Regions from separate parts of the Stanieria cyanosphaera PCC 7437 genome, predicted to be linked through region 1. Evidence: riboswitches for the same ligand, from Rfam matches in the RefSeq annotation. Region 1 holds a riboswitch; the other holds the start of a gene.
What was found. A riboswitch is a leader RNA that binds a small molecule or an ion and turns the genes downstream of it on or off. The one in region 1 is predicted to bind cyclic di-AMP.
Positions count from the first base shown of each region.

Region 2: another riboswitch for cyclic di-AMP. It lies ahead of STA7437_RS01995 (ArsB/NhaD family transporter); the one in region 1 lies ahead of STA7437_RS10075 (exopolysaccharide biosynthesis protein).

Region 1 is NC_019748.1:2,301,329-2,311,284, reverse strand. It holds gene STA7437_RS10080 (cation-translocating P-type ATPase) at 1-1,505, opposite strand, end outside; gene STA7437_RS10075 (exopolysaccharide biosynthesis protein) at 1,523-2,128, opposite strand; cyclic di-AMP (ydaO/yuaA leader) riboswitch at 2,531-2,670, opposite strand; gene STA7437_RS10070 (hypothetical protein) at 2,887-3,240, shown strand; gene STA7437_RS10065 (alpha/beta hydrolase) at 3,237-3,866, opposite strand; gene STA7437_RS10060 (ATP-dependent zinc protease family protein) at 5,040-5,519, shown strand; gene rimK (30S ribosomal protein S6--L-glutamate ligase) at 5,546-6,475, shown strand; gene STA7437_RS10050 (succinylglutamate desuccinylase/aspartoacylase family protein) at 6,561-7,550, shown strand; gene ylqF (ribosome biogenesis GTPase YlqF) at 7,547-8,392, opposite strand; gene STA7437_RS10040 (hypothetical protein) at 8,622-9,956, shown strand, end outside.
Region 2 is NC_019748.1:469,118-479,073, reverse strand. It holds gene STA7437_RS02030 (transglutaminase-like domain-containing protein) at 1-379, shown strand, start outside; gene STA7437_RS02025 (FAD-dependent oxidoreductase) at 376-2,229, shown strand; gene larC (nickel pincer cofactor biosynthesis protein LarC) at 2,294-3,532, opposite strand; gene STA7437_RS02015 (L-threonylcarbamoyladenylate synthase) at 3,601-4,254, shown strand; gene STA7437_RS02010 (hypothetical protein) at 4,772-4,951, shown strand; gene STA7437_RS02005 (hypothetical protein) at 5,625-6,257, shown strand; gene STA7437_RS02000 (sodium:solute symporter family protein) at 6,263-8,053, shown strand; gene STA7437_RS26415 (hypothetical protein) at 8,091-8,234, shown strand; cyclic di-AMP (ydaO/yuaA leader) riboswitch at 8,261-8,394, shown strand; gene STA7437_RS01995 (ArsB/NhaD family transporter) at 8,778-9,956, shown strand, end outside.

The DNA.
Region 1 (9,956 bases):
AAAATGCGATCGCAACATTCTAAAATTAATTCTGGTGAACCTTTGGTGAACATGGAGTAAGAGCTTGTTCCGTCTCCGTTATCAACAATCACAGACATCCGTTTTCTTTCAGAAGAAAAAGGAAACTCTCCCATCCGAGGCATTTTACTGTCTAGATTTTCTTTAAAAATTCCTGCTTTTCCAGCTAAAGCGAGTAACGCGCCTTCAGTTGGATCTCCTAAAATATGCCATTCTGTTTGTTTGGGGGTTTTTTTCTGTTGTAGTAGAGCATCGTTACACGCTACACAAGCAAGCATTAGTTGTTGAACTTCTGGTTCGGTTTGCAGTTGCTGATGCTGCTTACTTAAAAATTCTCCTACAGGGTTATAACCTTCTCCTGTTACGTTAAAGTGATAAGAACCTGTCTCAACTTTCTGCACTACCATTTTATTTTGAGTCAAAGTTCCAGTTTTATCGGAACAAATCGTAGTTACCGAACCCAAAGTTTCTACTGCTGGTAGTTTACGGATTAAAGCATGGCGACGCACCATTTTTTGAGTACCAATGGCTAAGGTAACTGTCACTACCGCAGGTAATCCTTCTGGAACAACGGCAACTGCCATACTTAACGACACTTCCAACAATTGTTCAAAAAACTGCCATCCTGTTCGTAATACACCACCAATCACCACTATAGCAACCAAACCCAAAGAACTACTTACCAAGACATTTCCCAGTTGAGTCATTCTTTGTTGTAGAGGAGTCGGTTCGGTTTCTACACTCTGTATCATAGCAGCGATATGACCGATTTCCGTGTCCATCCCTGTTTTGGTAACAATTACTTTAGCTCTGCCTAAAACTACTTCCGTTCCCTGAAAAACTAGATTAATGCGATCGCCTAAAGAACTATCATGAGGTAAAATAACATCAGCTTGTTTAAGGACTGCTTCTGCTTCTCCTGTTAAAGTCGATTCTCGCACTTGTAGGTTTTGGGCTTCTAGCAAACGTCCATCGGCAGCGATTTGTACTCCTGCTTCTAACAGCATGATATCCCCTGGTACTAAATCCTTGGCAGGAATTTCAGTAGTTTTTCCTTGCCTAATCACTCTCACTTGGGGAGCAGAAAGACGTTTTAGGGCTGCTAAAGCTTTTTCTGCCCGACTTTCCTGTAAATAACCTAAAATTCCGTTGACAATCACAATTGCAAAAATTGCTACTGCGTCTTTAGGAAATGTGCCTTGACGAAAATCTAAAACTGCTGATACTATTGCCACGGCAATCAGCATCACTAACATGATGTTGGTAAACTGTTCCCATAAAATTACTAAAGCACTGCGACCGCCAGATTCTTTTAGTTCATTTGTACCAAAAGCTTGCTTTCTTTGCTCAATTTGCTTCGCTGTTAATCCTTGATTAAAATCACTGGTAAGAATTGCTAAGGATTCTTCAACGTTCAAAGTATGCCAATCTTTACTAATCTCAGGAATTGAACCAGAAGCAACGAAGGAAGTTTTAGGAACATTCATAGTTGGTAATTAGTTGTTTATCTAAATAAATTGGGTAACAAGTGAGGTGCTTGCCAAAGGGCATAACCAATAAAACCAAAAAATAAAGTATTCAATACGGTTAATCCATAGCCAAAGAAAATCAACAAACCATCGGCTTCTAAAGTAGCCACTGCTAAAAGTAAAATTGCACTTGCAGGAATAGGGTTAGTAAAAGGAATTGGCAACATGAGCAAAATTGTTAGCCAGGCAATACAAAAGCCATTAATTCGCCAGACAGAAGAACTTTCTGCAATTGACAACCAGCGATGACGAACAACTTTTCCTAAAAATTTATTTACTCGTTTGGCATTGTGCAGTAGTTTTAGACTGAATTTACGAGGAAATTCAAATCGAGCTATTTTTTTAGGTAGCCAGGGTGATTTTCTTCCCATTGCCATTTGGACTGCCAAAATTAAGCAACCCAACCCCAAAATAGTAGATAATCCTGGAGGCATAGGAAAAAGAAAAGGCAACGCCAGCAAACCTAAACTTAGACTAAATCCTCGTTCTGAAGTTTCTGCCAAAATTTGCCTAAGAGTTAGAGGCTGATCAGACAATCTTTGAAGAAGAGATTCAATATCTTGAGAAAATCTGAGATTCATTGTTGTTTTTTTTATAAGGCAATTTTAGCTAGGTATTAAATATTCAAACAACTTGATTGAACCGCATTCAATCTATAGTTATAAAAATACTCTTGACCAAAACGCCTTAAAAGTGAGAATTCTTATATTTTGAAATGATTTAATGATACAAAGTCTTATTTAAACAATCGACAGTTTGCCAAAAATAAAAAACCTCACAGTTTTTCTAGATTTACATACAACAAAATGCCACAAAACATAAATTTTGCTCAGAGATTGTTTAAGTTTAATAACTAAATTTCCTGTAATTTCATCAGCAATGCCTCAAAATCGGTACAAAAAATGAAATTTAACTTAGAGTCAAGTCAAATAATTAGGATGCACTGAAATAGGTTGAGACATTACTTAAAAAATGCTTTCCCTTCAGTCTCCTCTCAATGCCGACGAAGTTAGCTGACGGGCTAGAACTGAGAGATGTTCTTCTCTAACTAAACTATAGAGATATGCCCCTAAATCGGTTCCTCCGTTTTCCTTGAAGTTAGGAAATTAAGCTGACTTACTTAAATAAATTTAAATAGAGATTATAACATGATTTTGTTTGGCAATAGCATAGGAACTTGTTCAACCCAAACTAGGAATTTATACTTTAAATTTTAAGCAGGCAGTAAAAAAAATCTGCTCGAAATTTTTTAATTATGATTATAAGTTAAGAACTTAATTAACTCACAAATTTGTAACTTAATGCTAATCTATTTAAGGTTAATCTAGAGATGTAAACAATGAAAGGCAAGGTAAGTTTAATAGTCAGTTTTTTAGGTTTTTTTTCTTTAGCTAATATTAATAGTTTACTAGCAGTAGCTCAAGACAATCAATCCCAACTCCAAACTAATACTTATCCACCAGAATACATCAGTGAATATTTACAAAATTGCGTTAAAACTTCTATGCAAGAAGGATTACTTGAACCAGAAGCAAAAACTTTATGTGACTGTACACTCAAAAAGTTTCAACAGAAATATACTCTAGAAGAATTTAAACAATTAACAGCAGCCTCACAAACCGATCAAACTGCTAGTGATGCTTTAGTTGAAGTGGGACAATTGTGTTTTGAAACGATTCTTTACGAAAACTAATTTTTAATTTGAGCAGTAATAAATTGTTTAATTAAATCTAATTCTAATGGTAAAATTTCATGCCCCATTTCTAACTCATGATATTCAATCGCTAATCCAATTGCTGCTAATTCATCTCTAGCTGTTTGTGCAGCTTGTAGAGGAACAACGGGGTCCTGTTTACCATGTACGATCAGAGTTGGAGGTAAAAAAACATCTTGTTGGTGGGGATGATAATGTAAATAACCACTTAAACTACACAAAGCAGCAAAAGGAAAAGATAGTCCTAAATCTAAAGTCATAGCTCCTCCTTGAGAAAAACCAGCTAAAACCGTTTTTTCTGGGGGAATTCCAGTACTAGATTCTAAGGATTGTAACCACTCAAATAAAATTGCTCGACTTTCTAATAAACCATCATATTCACTGGTTTCTAAAGCATACCAAGCTCTTCCCCCCGGTACTTGAGGATGAGCAAAAGGTGCATTAGGAAAAATATATTCAAACCCTGGTAAATTTAACATTTGAGCTAAGGGAGCTAAATCTTGCAAATTAGCACCCCAACCGTGAAGCATGACAAGTAAATTAGTCGGTTTTTCACCTTTTTCAGGAGCAATAACAATAGCATCTAAGGTTTTACTGGCTTTCATATTTTAGTAGACACGATTTCAACTTCGCCGAGACTCGAAGATTAAACTAGAAGTTAGCAATCAATCGAACTGATGTAGGGAAATATTTATTTTTAATTAATAAAATTTTCAACAAACTTAAATCTTTGGTTCAATAGTGTTTTTTTACACTCCATGAGAACCAAAAAATATTTTGAGTTTTCTTGAGTAATTATAAACTAACTATTTTTTAAGAATATCTTTAGCTTTTGGGGAATTATTGTTTAAATAAAAATAAAATAAACTATTAACTCTAGTTTAATTTTAATAGGAACTAGCCATCCAGAAGCTTTAATTGCCAAGGGCGAGCAAGCCTAAAATAAAGCAGCGATTACCAAGCCAAACGCTCTTTTCAATTAGTAAAAATTGCTTGATTAAACCTTTAATCACTACAACTAGTAGAACCAAGCTAAATGATTTTTAAGTCTTTAATATTAATAAATTACAATCAAATCCCAACTTTTTTTGTTCAAGATATTTTAATTATCTCATGATTAACATGAATTTTGTGCCTTTTCAGGATAAATTAGATATCGTGAGACTAAGTCAGTTGAGCAGTCAAAACTAATTGACTGACAGTTCACAGTTCGTGGGACTTGGAGGTATTGGTTCTTAGGCTAATACCTCTTTCTTCTTGACAGAATATCCAATAAGGTTATTGAAAATCTTCCGTTAATTTACTCAAGAGGTGTCAGCCAATCTGCCGATTTTTCTTAAGCGAGAAAGAAGAAAAAGCTTAATTTTTCTAGCTTACTAATAGTTTGAGCAGATATTGTTGCTCAAAAACAATCAAAGTATGGGTCATTCTGTCTTTGCAAGCTTAACCTTGCTTGGATTTAGTCACTCGGTACACCGCGTGACCCTGATAGGAGTTAAACTAATTCTCTCTTTCTTCCTATAATAGCGACAGATGATTCAATTTAATCAGAACCGCAGAAAATAAGTTTTTTTTGACGGGGCGTACAAGCCGACCGGGGGTGGGGCTAATTTACTTTGCCCCTTCAAAGCCTGGGCTGTTTCTATCTTGGGAAAATCGTAGAATAGTAGGGAATTAGGGAGATAGAGAGATAGGAAAAACCAAACCGTGACGGATTACTTTCGACCAGAGCCACTCTTGCTCAATCTAGAAAACTAACAACCAAAAATTAATTGCAGGTGAAACAGAACAAAACATATTCTCCTGAATCTAAATTTAAACAGCTAGCAATTATTGGTTGGCGCGAAACGATCGCTCTACCAGAACTAGGTATCAACCGAATCAAAGCTAAAATCGATACAGGTGCGCGCTCTTCTGCATTACATACTTTTCACGTAGAAGAATTTCGACGCGATGGGAAACAAATGTTGCGTTTTCAAGTCCATCCTTATCAGCGAAATAGTAAACAGACGGTGACAACAGAAGCAGAATTATTAGAATATCGACAAATTAGGAATTCTGGTGGACACGCCCAACTTCGACCAGTAGTTGTGACTACAGTACAATTAGGTGACCAACAATGGCAAATTGAATTAACCTTAACTAATCGAGATGTGATGGGTTTTCGGATGTTATTAGGTCGACAAGCTATTCGTCATCACTTTTTAGTCGATCCAGGAAAATCTTTTCTTCAAAGTTATCATCATCCAGAAAAATAGTAAGAGTAGAAAAAATAATTTAAAAAATGAAAATAGCTATTTTGTCACAAGATCCTTCTCTCTACTCTACTAAACGGCTGAAAGAAGCAGGAGATCAACAAGGACATGATATGCGGGTGATTAATTATCTGCGTTGTTACATGAATATTGCCTCCCATCGACCATCGGTTGTGTATAATGGCAAACCTTTGGAAGATTTTGATGCGATTATTCCTCGGATTGGTGCGTCAAAAACCTTTTATGGTACGGCAGTAGTACGACAGTTTGAGATTATGGGAGTTTTTAGCATGAATGAATCTCAGGCGATTTCTCGTTCTCGCGATAAACTGCGTTGTCTGCAAATTCTGGCTCGGGAAGGAATTGGTTTACCAGTAACAGGCTTTGCTCATGCTACCCAAGATATTGATGGTTTGATTGAAACTGTAGGAGGCGCACCTTTAGTAATTAAGTTGTTAGAAGGTACTCAAGGAATTGGTGTAGTTTTAGCTGAAACTTATCAAGCTGCTAAATCAGTAATTGAGGCTTTTCGCGGGTTAGATGCCAATATTTTAGTTCAAGAGTATATAAAAGAAGCTAAAGGTGCGGATTTACGTTGTTTTGTCGTTGGTGGTAAAGTCATTGCAGCTATGAAACGGCAAAGCGCAGAAGGTGAATTTCGTTCTAATTTACATCGAGGAGGTCAAGCAGAAAAAGTAAAATTGACTCCTGAAGAAAAAAGTACAGCAATCAGAGCAGCTAAGGCAATGGGTTTAAGTGTCGCAGGAGTAGATCTACTTCGTTCTAATCATGGGCCGGTAGTAATGGAAGTAAATTCTTCTCCGGGATTAGAAGGAATTGAAACAGCTTCAGAAGTGGATGTCGCAGGCAAAATTATCGATTTTATTGCCAAAAATGCTTCCCCTACCAATAATCCCGAGCAACTTCGCAAACGGGTACGCGATCGCATTCAATATTAAGGTAAAATCATAAATTACTTTCTTGCGCGGTTTTAACAAAAGCCGTGTTTTTATTGTAAAAACGACCAGTTAATTAGGAAAACAATTGGAAGTCAATCTAATTGAAATTGCCAAAGAAATTATTGAACCAGGACAATTACGTCGACTAGATATCCCAGTCAGTCGTTTGCCTACTCAAACCATGTTATCTTTGCCAGTTACGGTAATTAATGGTAAACAAGCAGGGCCAAAGTTATGGTTGAGTGCAGCTATTCATGGGGATGAACTTAATGGAGTTGAAATTATTCGTCAGGTAATCGAACAAGTTCAACCAGAAAAATTAGCTGGGACTTTGATTGCTGTTCCTATCGTTAATTTGTTTGGTTTTATTGAACAATCTCGTTATCTTCCTGACAGAAGAGATTTAAATCGTTCTTTTCCTGGTTCGGAGACTGGTTCTTTAGCTTCTCGGTTGGCTAATTTATTTATGAGGGAAATTGTTAAGCATAGTACTCATGGAATCGATCTCCATACCGCAGCTATTCATCGCATGAATTTACCTCAGATTCGGGCTAATTTAGAAGATTCAGAAACCTATTGTTGCGCTCAAGCTTTTAATGCACCAATTATGATGCACGCTATCACCAGAGATGGTTCACTGCGTCAAGCTGCTACTAATCAAGGTATTCCTGTTTTACTTTATGAGGGTGGAGAAGCATTACGTTTTGAACCTTACGCTATTGAAGTAGGAGTTACAGGAGTTTTAAGAGTGATGCAATATTTGGGGATGGCTCAATTTCCCCAACTTCCACCGCCAATTACTTCAGTCGAAATTCGACAAAGTAAATGGATTAGAGCTTTTCGTGGGGGAATTTTTCACCGTGAAGTAAGTTTAGGTCAACAGGTAGAAAAAAAACAACCATTGGGTTTTATTACTGATGCCTTTGGTGAAGATAAATCGATAATTCGAGCTAGCGTCAGTGGCATTGTGATTGGTTATAATCAAAACCCTTTGGTTAATCAAGGAGATGGCATGATTAATTTAGCTATTAAAGATGCGTATGCAATAAATTCTTTCAAAACTCAACCATACTAAAATTCATTTGGTAATTCCAGGGGTATTTGCCCCATTGCCCCTGTGCGAAAATCATGCAGTAAAAGGCGAGCTACTCTTTCTTTATCTCCTTGATAAACTTTGTCTGCCAAATCTTGAATAAAACTTTCTCCTGTAATAGTCAAAGGATCGAGATGATAACGAGATTGTAATACTTCAGCAAAACCCAACTCTACCAACAAATCCACAAAAACCGCAGCTACTCGTTGATTATCATAGGCAGCTTCACCAATATCCTCACAAATAGCTAACTTAATCGCATCTTGTTGATTTTCCAATCGCCAAGGAATCACTCCAGGTGCATCTAATAACTCAATTTCATCGGAAATTCTCACCCATTGCAACTGACGAGTTACTCCTGCTTTACGCGCACTAGCAACTGCCTTACGCCCCACCAGACGATTAATCAAAGCAGATTTACCCACATTAGGAAAACCAATTACTACCGCCCGTACAGCACGAGGACGCATACCGCGATCGCGTCGGCGTTGATTCATAGCAGCCCCTGCATCTTGAGCAGCATATTTAACTGCTTTAATTCCTTTTCCCGCTTTAGCGTTAGTCCAATAGGGTTTTTCTCTTCGCTCTTTAAACCAGGTGATCCATTCTTGTTTAGTTTCGTTGGGAATCATATCAACCCGATTTAAGACTAATATTCTTGGTTTCTCACCAATCCAATCAGCTACTTGGGGATGATGGGAAGCAACAGGAATCCTTGCATCCAAAACTTCTAAGACAACATCAACTCGTTTGAGTTGTTCTTGGAGTTGTTTTTCCGCTTTAGCAATATGACCGGGATACCATTGAATCGGAGGAGAAGACATAATGCAGTTATCAGTTATCATTTATCAGTTATGAGCGATCGATGATGAATAATTAACCATCAACAAATGCCAAAGTCTTGACTGTACTTCATCGTTATGAAAATAGCTAATTTTAATTAAATCTTAAGTTATTTTCAGCAGTATTGTTATTTATCATCGGACTGGATCAGTTTCGCTGTTGGTGTGAGGAAAAGTTATCCATCAAACAGTAAGTATAAAGGAAAATATCATGATTGCAGCAGCACAGTCTGTCAAAGTTTTAGAAGTAACAAGATCAGGATTACCTAATATCTGTGGTTGGGAAGCAGAAATTGAACAGATAGTAAATCACAACGAACCTATTTTTTTACCCCAAACAAATTTAAACTTGGATCAAATTAAAGCTGGGTTTGCCTGCGCTCTTCATATGCACCAACCCACTATTCCCGCAGGGGCAAATGGAGAATTAATTAGTAATCTCCAATATATGTTTGAACATCAAGGAGAAGGTGATAATCATAATGCTGGTGTCTTTGCTTGGTGTTATAGTCGCATGGGAGATTGGATTCCTGAATTAGTTAATCATGGTTGCAATCCTCGGATTATGCTGGACTATTCTGGTAATCTTCTTTGGGGTTTACATCAAATGGGACGTAATGATGTTCTTGACAACCTTAAAAAAATTGCCTGCGATCCAAATTATCAACCCTATGTAGAATTTTTAGGAACTATGTGGAGTCATGCCGTAGTTCCCTCGACTCCTATTCCTGACATCAAACTTCAGATTCAAGCTTGGCAACATTATTTTGCTGCCGTGTTTGGTTTTGATGCCCTCAAACGGGTAAAAGGTTTTTCTCTTCCAGAAATGCATCTTCCTAATCATCCTGATACTCTGTTTGAATACATCAAAGCTCTTAAAGAATGTGGTTATCGTTGGTTAATGGTACAAGAACATTCGGTAGAAAGGTTAGATGGTTCGGGACTATGGCACGATGATAAGTATGTTCCTAATTGTTTAATTGCGCGTAATTCTCACGGGGAAACTATTAGTATTACTGCTTTAATTAAAACCCAAGGTTCAGACACTAAATTAGTCGCTCAAATGCAACCTTACCACGAAGCTAAAGGCAGAGGTAAACAGCAACTCGGTAATCACACTGTTCCTGCTTGTGTTACTCAAATTGCTGACGGCGAAAATGGCGGTGTAATGATGAATGAATATGCCCGTGATTTTCAACCTGTTTGGTATCAAATTAAAGATAGTAATAGTGATGTGGTTGGTTTTAATGGGACAGAATACATTGAATTGTTAGAAGCAGCAGGAGTCAAAGAAGAAGATTATCCTACCTGTCAAGCTGTCGGACAACATAAAATTTGGCAAAGAGTAGCTCCTAATCAAGCAACTCCAGAAGCAGTAACCAAAACAATTCAGGACTTAAACGAAACTGATCATCAATTTCACATGGATGGGGCATCTTGGACAAACGATCTTAGTTGGGTAAGAGGTTACGAAAATGTTCTCGAACCAATGAATCAACTCAGTGCCATGTTTCATCAAAAATATGATGCTTTAGTTGCCCAAAAT
Region 2 (9,956 bases), 1.8 Mb from region 1:
TTTAGCAGCGTTGCTACGGGCAAATAACATCCCCGCAGGATTTTGCTATCAAAGATTAAGTATTGACGACCGAGGTGAGCCTTATAGTTTACACGGTTTTAACGCAGTTTATTTATCTAAAATTGGTTGGTATCGTATTGATGCCAGGGGAAATCGAGAAGGCGTTAATGCTCAGTTTACTCCACCTCATGAAAAGTTAGCTTTCAAAATTCAGTTTTCCGAAGAAGCAGATTTTCCAGCCGTACTCTCAGAACCGCTTCAAGTTGTCGTGAAGGCATTACAAACTCAAAGTACATGGGATGAGATGCTTTGTAATCTTCCCGATATTTTTTTAAAAGATGCAGAAAACTTTGGTTTAGATAAAACGAACTTGATATGAAAAGTTTACTCGATAATAATTTTAATAATTCAGTTGTAGCTAAAATAGCTGACATTGGCATTAATATAACCAAAAAAATTTATTGTTCTCTATCCCATATTTGGGAACGGGGTTTATTTTACAAACTTAGATTTAATTTGAGTCAAAGCACGATACCCAATCCCCTAAAACTAGTTCAAACTAATTCCCAATCCAATCTTTCGATAGGGAAAGAGGAAACAATTGTCGTAGTTGGTATTGGCATTGCTGCATTTTCCTTTCTGCGCGCTTTGCATCGTCTCGGTTATCAACAAGTCAAAATTGTTGCTCGCGATAATTTTTTTGGAGGTAAATGCGTTAATAATGGCTGTATGCCTTCAGAATATTACACCGCCTATCGTCATCAAACACCAACATCAATAGTCGAGCAAGGACAGCAGTTTGTTTCTTCTCTGCGTCAAATTACTCAACAAAGTTTCCAAGAACTTGGTTATCCTATCATTTCAGGAGAAGTAACGACAGTAAAAAATAAAGAAATCCTCTTAAAAACGGGAGAGAAAATAAGTTTCGACCGTTTAGTTTTAGCTACAGGCAATCAAATAAAGGAATTTCCTTGGCTAGAAAATACTTGTTCCCTACAAGATTTTTGGACAATTACCGATGGCAAATTAGTTATTGTTTCTGAAGGCAATCTCGCCTCTTTATCCTATGCCGATATTGCGTGCGATCGCGTACGCGCCTGCGGAGCAGATCGCAGTATTGACACTACAGTTATATTTACATCTAATCCCCCACTTACTCATTTACCATCCTGGCAGTATTTTCGACGAGAATTAGAAAAAAGAGGTATTAAAATTATCGTTCCTGCCAAAATTCAAGAATGTAAACCCAATAATTTAACAATTAAAGTTCGAGGTAAATTAGAAACTATTTCTTTCGATCATCTACTATATGACGGCGTACCAGAGTTGAATTTACCCGAAATAGATGGCAAGACTAAAACAATTTTAGACCTCGATCTTCAACAAGCTAATGTAATTGGTCGTCCGGATATCTATGTATTAGGTGATGCTTCCGGTTTTCTTTCCGCGACAGAAGCAGAATTACAGGGTAAAAAATTAGCTCGTGCTTGGTCTAGTGGTGAAACAATTAAAATAACTGATTTTGAACGTTTACCTCTTAGATTGCACGCTCGTAAATCTTTAGCTATAGTCGGTTCTCCCTGGACACTTCTATCTCCCCAATGGCGATCGCTTGATTTTAAGGGATTAGGTTGGTCAGCAGTTTATAATGAAACTGGCAAACTCTGGTATTTATACAACTCCTCAGAACAAAAAGTCGAGGCAATTCATATCTGTCATCGAGATGCTTCAGAGTTAATTGCTTTAGCTTCAGTATTAATTGAACTCCCCGTAACTGATTCTCGCTGGTTGAGTTGTTCTGTTCATCCGAGTGCTGCGGAAATTTTTAAGTTATTGATTGAAGATATAGAAGCTATTACTGATAAAAACCAGCAAAATGGTTCTTTATTAGGAACTCAATCTCCTAATACAGATAATAGCAGCGATATTCTCCGCTTACCCCCACTATCTCAGTGGAATCAAAATTCTCTTTATCAAACAGCATTTTCTGCCGAAGAGCGATCGCTTGGTATTTTAGACCGCAATCCTCAGTTATACTTTGCCATTCTCTTAGGAATTAAACATCTGTTAAAACATGATCAAAAGTCAGAAACTATTCTATTAAGATGTTCTTCGGAAGGTCATTATTTTGTGTCGGGAATAGATTTTAATTATGAAGTTAATGAAACTTCTGCTGCTGTTACCGTTAGTATTCAAGAGAAGCAAGTAACGTTATTTTCTTCAGTTTAGTCTGGTTAATTTCTATAACTAGTATTTTACTAGTATTTATATCTTGAAGATGCCTAATAATTGATTAATTAACTTGATTATTACGATACCAAGTGTCTAAAGCCATTTGATGGATTATTCGCCATGGTTGATGATGTTTTCTAGCTAAATTAGCACAGTCTTCGTATTCTGGTTGAATATTAATAATTTGTTTTGCTTGTTCTTGTTTTTGACTAGCAATTTTTATTCTAACTGCACCATATTGAGTTGTAATTGTTTGAATTTCTCTGTCTAAAACACTTCTTTGTTGACTAAAGCGACGAATGCCTAAAGTAGTAGTTTCTCTAAAGATAATTTCTTCACAAATAACTGCTTGCTCTGGATGACAAATAACAGTTAATAAAATACCCGAACGAGATTTTTTCATGCCTATGGCTTGAGTAAAAACATCCAAAGCACCTACTGCTAATAATTGTTCTAAAGTATAAGCGATCGCTTGAGGATTAAGATCATCAATTTGTGTTTCTAAAACTGTAATTTCTTCTTGGGTGATCGTTTGATTGGTAATGGTGTTTTCTTGTTCATCAATAGTTCCTAACCATAACCGCAAAATATTTGGCAGAGGTAAATCTAAAGAACCAGCACCCAAACCAATCTTTTCAATTGTCATTGCTGGCGGATCACCAAAACGAGTCGCTAAAGTCGTCGCGATCGCTGCTCCTGTAGGCGTAACTAACTCTTTTTTGATACCATTATTATAAACTGGTACTTTTCTTAATTCCCATAACTTTAAAACCGCAGGCACAGGAACGGGTAATAACCCATGCTCCGCTTTAACCATACCACCGCCTGTAGGCATAGCCGAACAGTATAAACGCTCAATTCCCAACCAATCTAAACCTAAACAAGTTCCCACAATATCTACAATGGCATCGGTTGCACCCACCTCATGAAAATGTACTTTTTCTGGAGCAATGCCGTGTACTGCCCCTTCTGCGATCGCTAATTGGTGAAAAATTTGCAAACTCCAATCAGTTACTCGTGGTGGTAAACCAGCAGTGGTAATAATTTGTGTAATTTCTGGTAAATGTCTAGCATGATGATGATTATGTTTAGTTGCTAATTGTAAATCAATATGAACTTTTGTTGCTAATTGTCCTTGACGATGAACTTGTTCACTCCTTAATTGATATTCCTGAGAAATACTAAGACTGTTCAATCGATCTATTAAATACTCCCAAGGAAGACCTAAATCTATCAATGCTCCCAAACACATATCACCAGCGATTCCGGTGGGACATTCTAAATAAACACACTTTACCATTACTACTATTCAAAGGATTTTAATTATCAAAGCTGATAAACATATTTTCTCATTATTAGGAATTGAACATGGCTACTATTTACGAACTAAATCCCTATAATCCTCAACCTCGTTCGATTGAAGCAATTGCCACTGCTTTAAAAAAAGGTGCAGTAATGTTATATCCTACCGATACTGTTTATGCGATCGGTTGCGATCTTAATGCTAAATCTGCGGTAGAACGAGTCAGAAAAATTAAACAAATGTCCAATGATAAACCCCTGACTTTTATCTCTTCTTCGTTATCAAATATTTCTCAATATGCTTGGGTAAGCGATCGCGCCTATAGAATTATGAAACATTTAATTCCAGGTGCGTATACTTTTTTACTTCCTGCCACCAAATTAGTACCGAAATTAGTAATGAGTCCAAAACGAAAAACTACGGGTATTCGCGTACCAGATCATCAAGTGTGTCAAGACTTATTAAAAGCTTTAGACAATCCCATTATTTCTACTTCGGCTCATCTACCGAACCAAGAAGGAGAATTTCCAACAATTGGCGTAGAAAAAGCTAGATTATTTGATGTTTTAGATAAATCTGTCGATCTTATCCTTGATAATGGTGTAGAACCAGGATTTCAATTATCAACAATTTTAGATTTGACTACTGAAGAACCAATGATCATTCGCAAGGGTTTAGGTTGGGAAGAAGCAGAAAATTGGTTATCTGTTTTGAGTTAAATCTATTGAAACTAAATTAATGTCAAGAAGATTTTGTCTTTGAGGTTATAGCACTACGGGAAAATATTAGGAAATTATGTTGTTCTCTGTTGCCGTCTTAGTCGATTACACTTTCAGAGGAAACCTCTGTGTGTCTTAACCTAAAAGCAAGCGTACTGCTATAGATGATAGAACTGTCTGCAAAGCAATAAATTTGTTGGTGTTATTCCTTTATACATGGATGACCCTCCGACAAATTTTTAGATTTTTCAACGATAATTGTTTGACGGTCATAAATTTTGGTAAATATAACAGTAAAGCCTCATTAGTTAAATAACTTACATTCTTAAAAGTTAAGTAAATATACAAAATATTACAAAAAGTTCAATTAAAAACTTCATAGCTGTGATTTATGTTCATCTGTATATGTGCAAATTACTTAAGTAGTCATATGCAGAATAAACTTGGTTAAAATAATTTTTTCTAACATCCTTTTTCAGGATATTTACTGTGAAACAAGAATTGAAGGCATGGAATTATGGCAGAACTGAAAGTTTATACCAAAGTATTTAGAATTTTGGCTAAAAATATTCGAGATTTAGAACAAGACATTCAAACTTTACGACAAGAGCAATCCAAAATAACAGCAGTTAGTCAACCAAGTTTCACTGTAGAAATGAAGTTAGAAATTGCAGAGCTTTTGAGCAAGCCAGTTTAGCTGTTATTGTTGACAGCAATTAAATGTTTGAGAAGTATTTGATTAATCCTAATTGATGAAATTAGTTAAATTAAGTAGTCGGGCAAAATTAATTAGTTAGTACAGATAAGGCAGTAGTCCTTCGCTTCGCTCAGGAGGAGAAAGAGGGCAGGAGGAAATTTAAAATGTATAAATAATTATGCTTAAATACTTAACTGTTTTTACGTAAACAATTTTGATTTCAAATTAACTATTTATAACCGTTTTCGCTTCTATGAGATACACCTTAAGATACGGGTTGATGGTTGATTTTTCATGATTAATAGTTGATTGAGATTTACCTTATCAATATCAAAAACGCTATATTGTTTTTGTGTTTAATTCACTACCCTGAAGCCCTGAAAAACCGCAGTTTATCTTTTCACTCTCTTCGTTTTGTTTGTTGAGGAATAACTTTAGACTTAAGGCAAAATAAGCTTCATAATTTTTTAGATGAAGTACGATTGCTCAATGGTCATTCTAAATTCAATAAATAATTTCGCAAAATACCTCTGTTTGTATAGAATAGACGGACTTGATATTAATTAATGTCCAAGATTGATTGTTTGCTCAAAGTAAAGTAACCTCCAAACAATGATAAATTGTCCAGATATAATGGGTAAACTTGATGAAAAACAATTTTTAGCGGTCAATTATGTTTGCCCTAGTACTAGTTTTTGCTTTTACTTTAGTAGTAATATTTATATTAATTAAACTTATAGATATTATTTTAAATAATACTTACCAACTCAAATATAATAATTTAAAATTAGCTGTAACTACAATTACCTTTGTTTTAACTTTTATTTTTTCTCTGATAATTGTTGTACTTGGAGTAAATTTGATTTTTTTTGGGTTAAATTTGGTCGGTTTAAAGCAAAATATTGCTCAAGCTGATATTAATGTTGATTTATTTGACTGTCCTTCTTTATTAGAAACAATTTATCACAACGAAAATCAAGTTTATCAATTTGAAAAGCATCGCTATATTGAAGAAGTAGCTCCACTTTTTACTATTAAAATAGAATACGAACAAGGAGCTAAAAGGTTACGAGAACAAGCAGGAAAATATCAGAATTTAAAAATTAGTAGCAAATCAATTAATGTAGTCCAAGAAATTTCGCAAAAGTTACTTGAAAAAGCCCATTTATTTGAAGAGCGTGTCAAAATTAAAGCTGATTCGTCTGGTACTAAGCAAATCTTAAAATTATTAGAAAAGATGGATCAAGTTACTGAAGAAAGGCTTAGACTGATCGATCGCGTTAAACAAAAATGCACTAATATTTAATTTCAATGCATCTAATTGATTGGCTCATCGTTGTATTGTATTTGTTAGTTACGATGGGAATAGGTTTGTACTTATCTCGTCGTGCTGCCACTAGTTTAGTTGATTTTTTCGTTTCTGGACGTTCTTTATCTTGGTGGTTAGCAGGAACAAGTATGGCTGCAACTACCTTTTCGATTGATACTCCTCTCTATGTCTGTGGTATTGTTGCTAGTCGCGGTATTGCTGGTAATTGGGAATGGTGGAGTTTTGGCATCTCTCATGTTGTTTTAATTTACATCTTTTCCCGACTTTGGCGACGTTCAGAAATAGTTACCGATGCCGAATTAACTGAGATACGCTATGGCGGAACAACCGCAGCAGTTTTAAGGGCAACTAAAGCTTTTTTGTTTGCAGTTCCGATTAATTGTATTGGAATTGGTTATGCCATGTTAGCTATGGTTAAAGTAGTTGATGCATTGCAGTTATGGCAAAGTTTAGGCTTTAATCCTGGAGAAAACCTTAAAATTTGGAGTGTAGTCGGAGTTAGCATCTTTGTGCTGATTTATTCTGGGTTTTCTGGGTTATGGGGAGTAGTTACAACTGATTTTTTTCAATTTTTCTTAGCTTTAATTGGTGCGGTAGTAGTAGCTATCTACGCAGTTAATCATGTGGGTGGTATTGCCGAATTAATACCACAAGTTCAACAAGCAACTGCAATCGATGTATTATCATTCTTTCCAGTGCAATTAGGGTGGCAAGGATTTAGTTGGAATGATGCAGCAGGAATTACTGCTAGTACGTTTGCTGCTTATTTATTAGTTCAATGGTGGTCATTTCGTCGTAGTGACGGTGGCGGAGAATTTATACAGCGTTTAATAGCTGCTAAAGATGAAGCTGAAGCAGAAAAAGCTTCTTGGTTTTTTAATATTTTGAACTATATTATCCGTACTTGGCCTTGGATTATTGTTGCTTTAGTAGCAATTGTTATTTATCCTGATTTAGAAGATCCCGAATTAAGCTATCCCAAATTAATGCTAGATTTTTTGCCCCCTGTAATGTTGGGATTAGTGGTAGCTTCTTTAATTGCTGCTTTTATGAGTACGGTTTCTACTTCGATTAATTGGGGTGCATCTTACTTGACTAACGATCTATATCTGCGTTTTTTGCATCCTAATGCAACTCAAGCTGAATTAGTATTGGCAGGAAGAATAGCTTCAGTATTGGTAACTGTTTTAGGAGCGATCGCAGCTTTTTATGCTACTGATATTACCACAGTTTTTCGTTTAGTGATAGCGATCGGAACTGGTCCAGGTTTAGTTCTAATTTTGCGTTGGTTTTGGTGGCGAATTAATGCAGCAGCCGAATTAGCAGCAATGATTGGTGGATTTAGTATTGGACTATTTACTAGTGTTTTTCCTGGTTTTAATCAAATTTTTGCTGATTTTGGTGGGCGTTTAATGTTTATTTCCTTGGTAACAGCGATTATTTGGTTGACTGTTATGTGGCTTACTCCTCCAGAAACTGATGCCGTCCTTGATAATTTTTATCGTCGAGTTCGTCCAGGAGGAATTGGTTGGCAACGTCAAAGAGAACGGACTGGTTTACCATCGGCCCAAGATTTAGGTAGAGATCTCCTCAAAGTTGTAGCAGCTAGTTTATTATTATTTGGTTTAATGTTAGGAATTGGTGGCTTTTTATTATTACAACCACTGACAGGATGGATAGCTTTGATTGGTGCTGTCTTTGGAGGATTTTGGTTGCGTCAACTCAATAAAAAAAGAATATTAATTATGTCACGACCAGGTTTAGAAGATTAGTGATTTAATCAAGTTATTAATCTCTTCAAAAGCAGTCTTGCTAAACAAAAGGCACATATGCGACTACGAAGTAGCAGCAGGTGCGGTCAGCTTCGCTGGCGCAGAAGCGATCGCTCTTGGTTACAAAAGTTATTTATTAATTGTAAATAATTGTGCTATAGTTGCTAAGAAGTTACAGTAAGTCAGCCTAATTCTTAAGCTATTAATTTTAATTAATTACTTAAGCTTATAAGAAACGGGGGAACCATAATCTGGGGCTAATTTTCATTGTTAATCTGTGAAAAAGAACAACTCTCAGTTCTAGTCCGTCAGCTAACTCCGTAGGCATTGAGAGTGGACTGAAGAGTCAACATTTCTGCAATGTCTTGTACTCATCAGTTTTGCTCATTGGTACTGCTGTGTTTTGTACCTAACCGCTTAATTGTGAGACATTGCCAATGGAATTAAGTATAAATTCTTCCACAAACAATTATCTTGACCAATTAAGTTTAAAACAGCCTTATATTTTGATTTGGCTCAACCTTATGCTTAATAGCATTGTTTTATATTAGTTTTTCATTATTGCTCCTAATTATTTTTTTTAACTAAATTAGCTCAAGTAAAAGTTCAGTAAATACAAAAAATACTAGAGATAAATAGTTAATTAATACTCATCAATATCTGTATCAATAGTAGAAATTATCTACGTCAACTTTCTGCTTAATTACATTAATTTCTAGAAAATATGATTTCATCTACTATGCCGGCTTTAGTTACCGCCTTGACCTTTGTGGCTGTCATTACAGCAATTATGACAGAAAAGATTCATCTGACCATTGCAGCATTTTTAGGTGCCTTAGTCTTAATTTTTGCTCACATCATGACTTTGACAGAAGCAGTAGAATACATCAGTCGAAGTTACTCTACCCTAGCTTTATTTTTTGGAGTTATGGTATTAGTCAGGGCATTTGAACCAACTAAAGTTTTTGATTATTTAGGTACTCAAATGGTTATCCTTGCTAAAGGACAAGGAAAGAGACTTCTACTTGCAATCGTGGCAATAACTACTCCCATTTGTGCAGTTTTACCAAATGCTACGACTGTAATGTTACTTGCTCCTTTAGTTCCGCCAATTGCCGAGGAAATTGGGGTTGATTTTGTACCTTTATTAGTTTTGATGGTACTAGTAGCAAATAGTGCAGGATTACTCACTTTAGTAGGAGATCCCGCTACTTTTTTAGTAGGAGATGCAGTTAATCTTAGTTTTACTGATTATTTATCACGTTTAAGTTTAGGTGGAGTACTAGCAGTAGGCACTATTGTAGTACTAGTTCCATTTTTGTTTAGAGATATCTGGAATAAAAAACTAGACACCTTAGCAAATTTACCCCACCCAAAAATTAATCATCCTCGTGTCTTAATGTTGGGTGGATTAATTATTAGCTTTGTTCTATTATTTTTTGTCATTGGTGAATTATTACCTGTTCCAATTCCTCCCCCTGCTACAGCATTAATGGGTGCTGCTTTAGCTTTATGGTTAGCGCAATCTACCAAAATTGATACTGTTAATAACATTCTTCAAGATGTAGATTGGAGTACTCTTCTATTCTTTATGTTTGTCTTCGTTTTAATTGGAGGACTAGAAAAAACAGGGGTAATCAATAGTTTATCAGGATTTTTGGGAGTAATAATTGGTCAAAATATTTTCTTGGGTTCTTTGTTACTAATTGCTTTTGTTGGTTTGTTATCAAGTGTCGTTCCCAACATTCCTTTAGTAGTAGCAATGATTCCTTTACTCAAACAGTATTTAGTTAATGTTGGTTTTGTTGGTTCAGAAATATTATCTCCCGATTTTGCAGGTCAAATACCCGTTGAAGTTTTACCTTTATTTTATGCGATGATGTTTGGTGCAACTTTAGGAGGT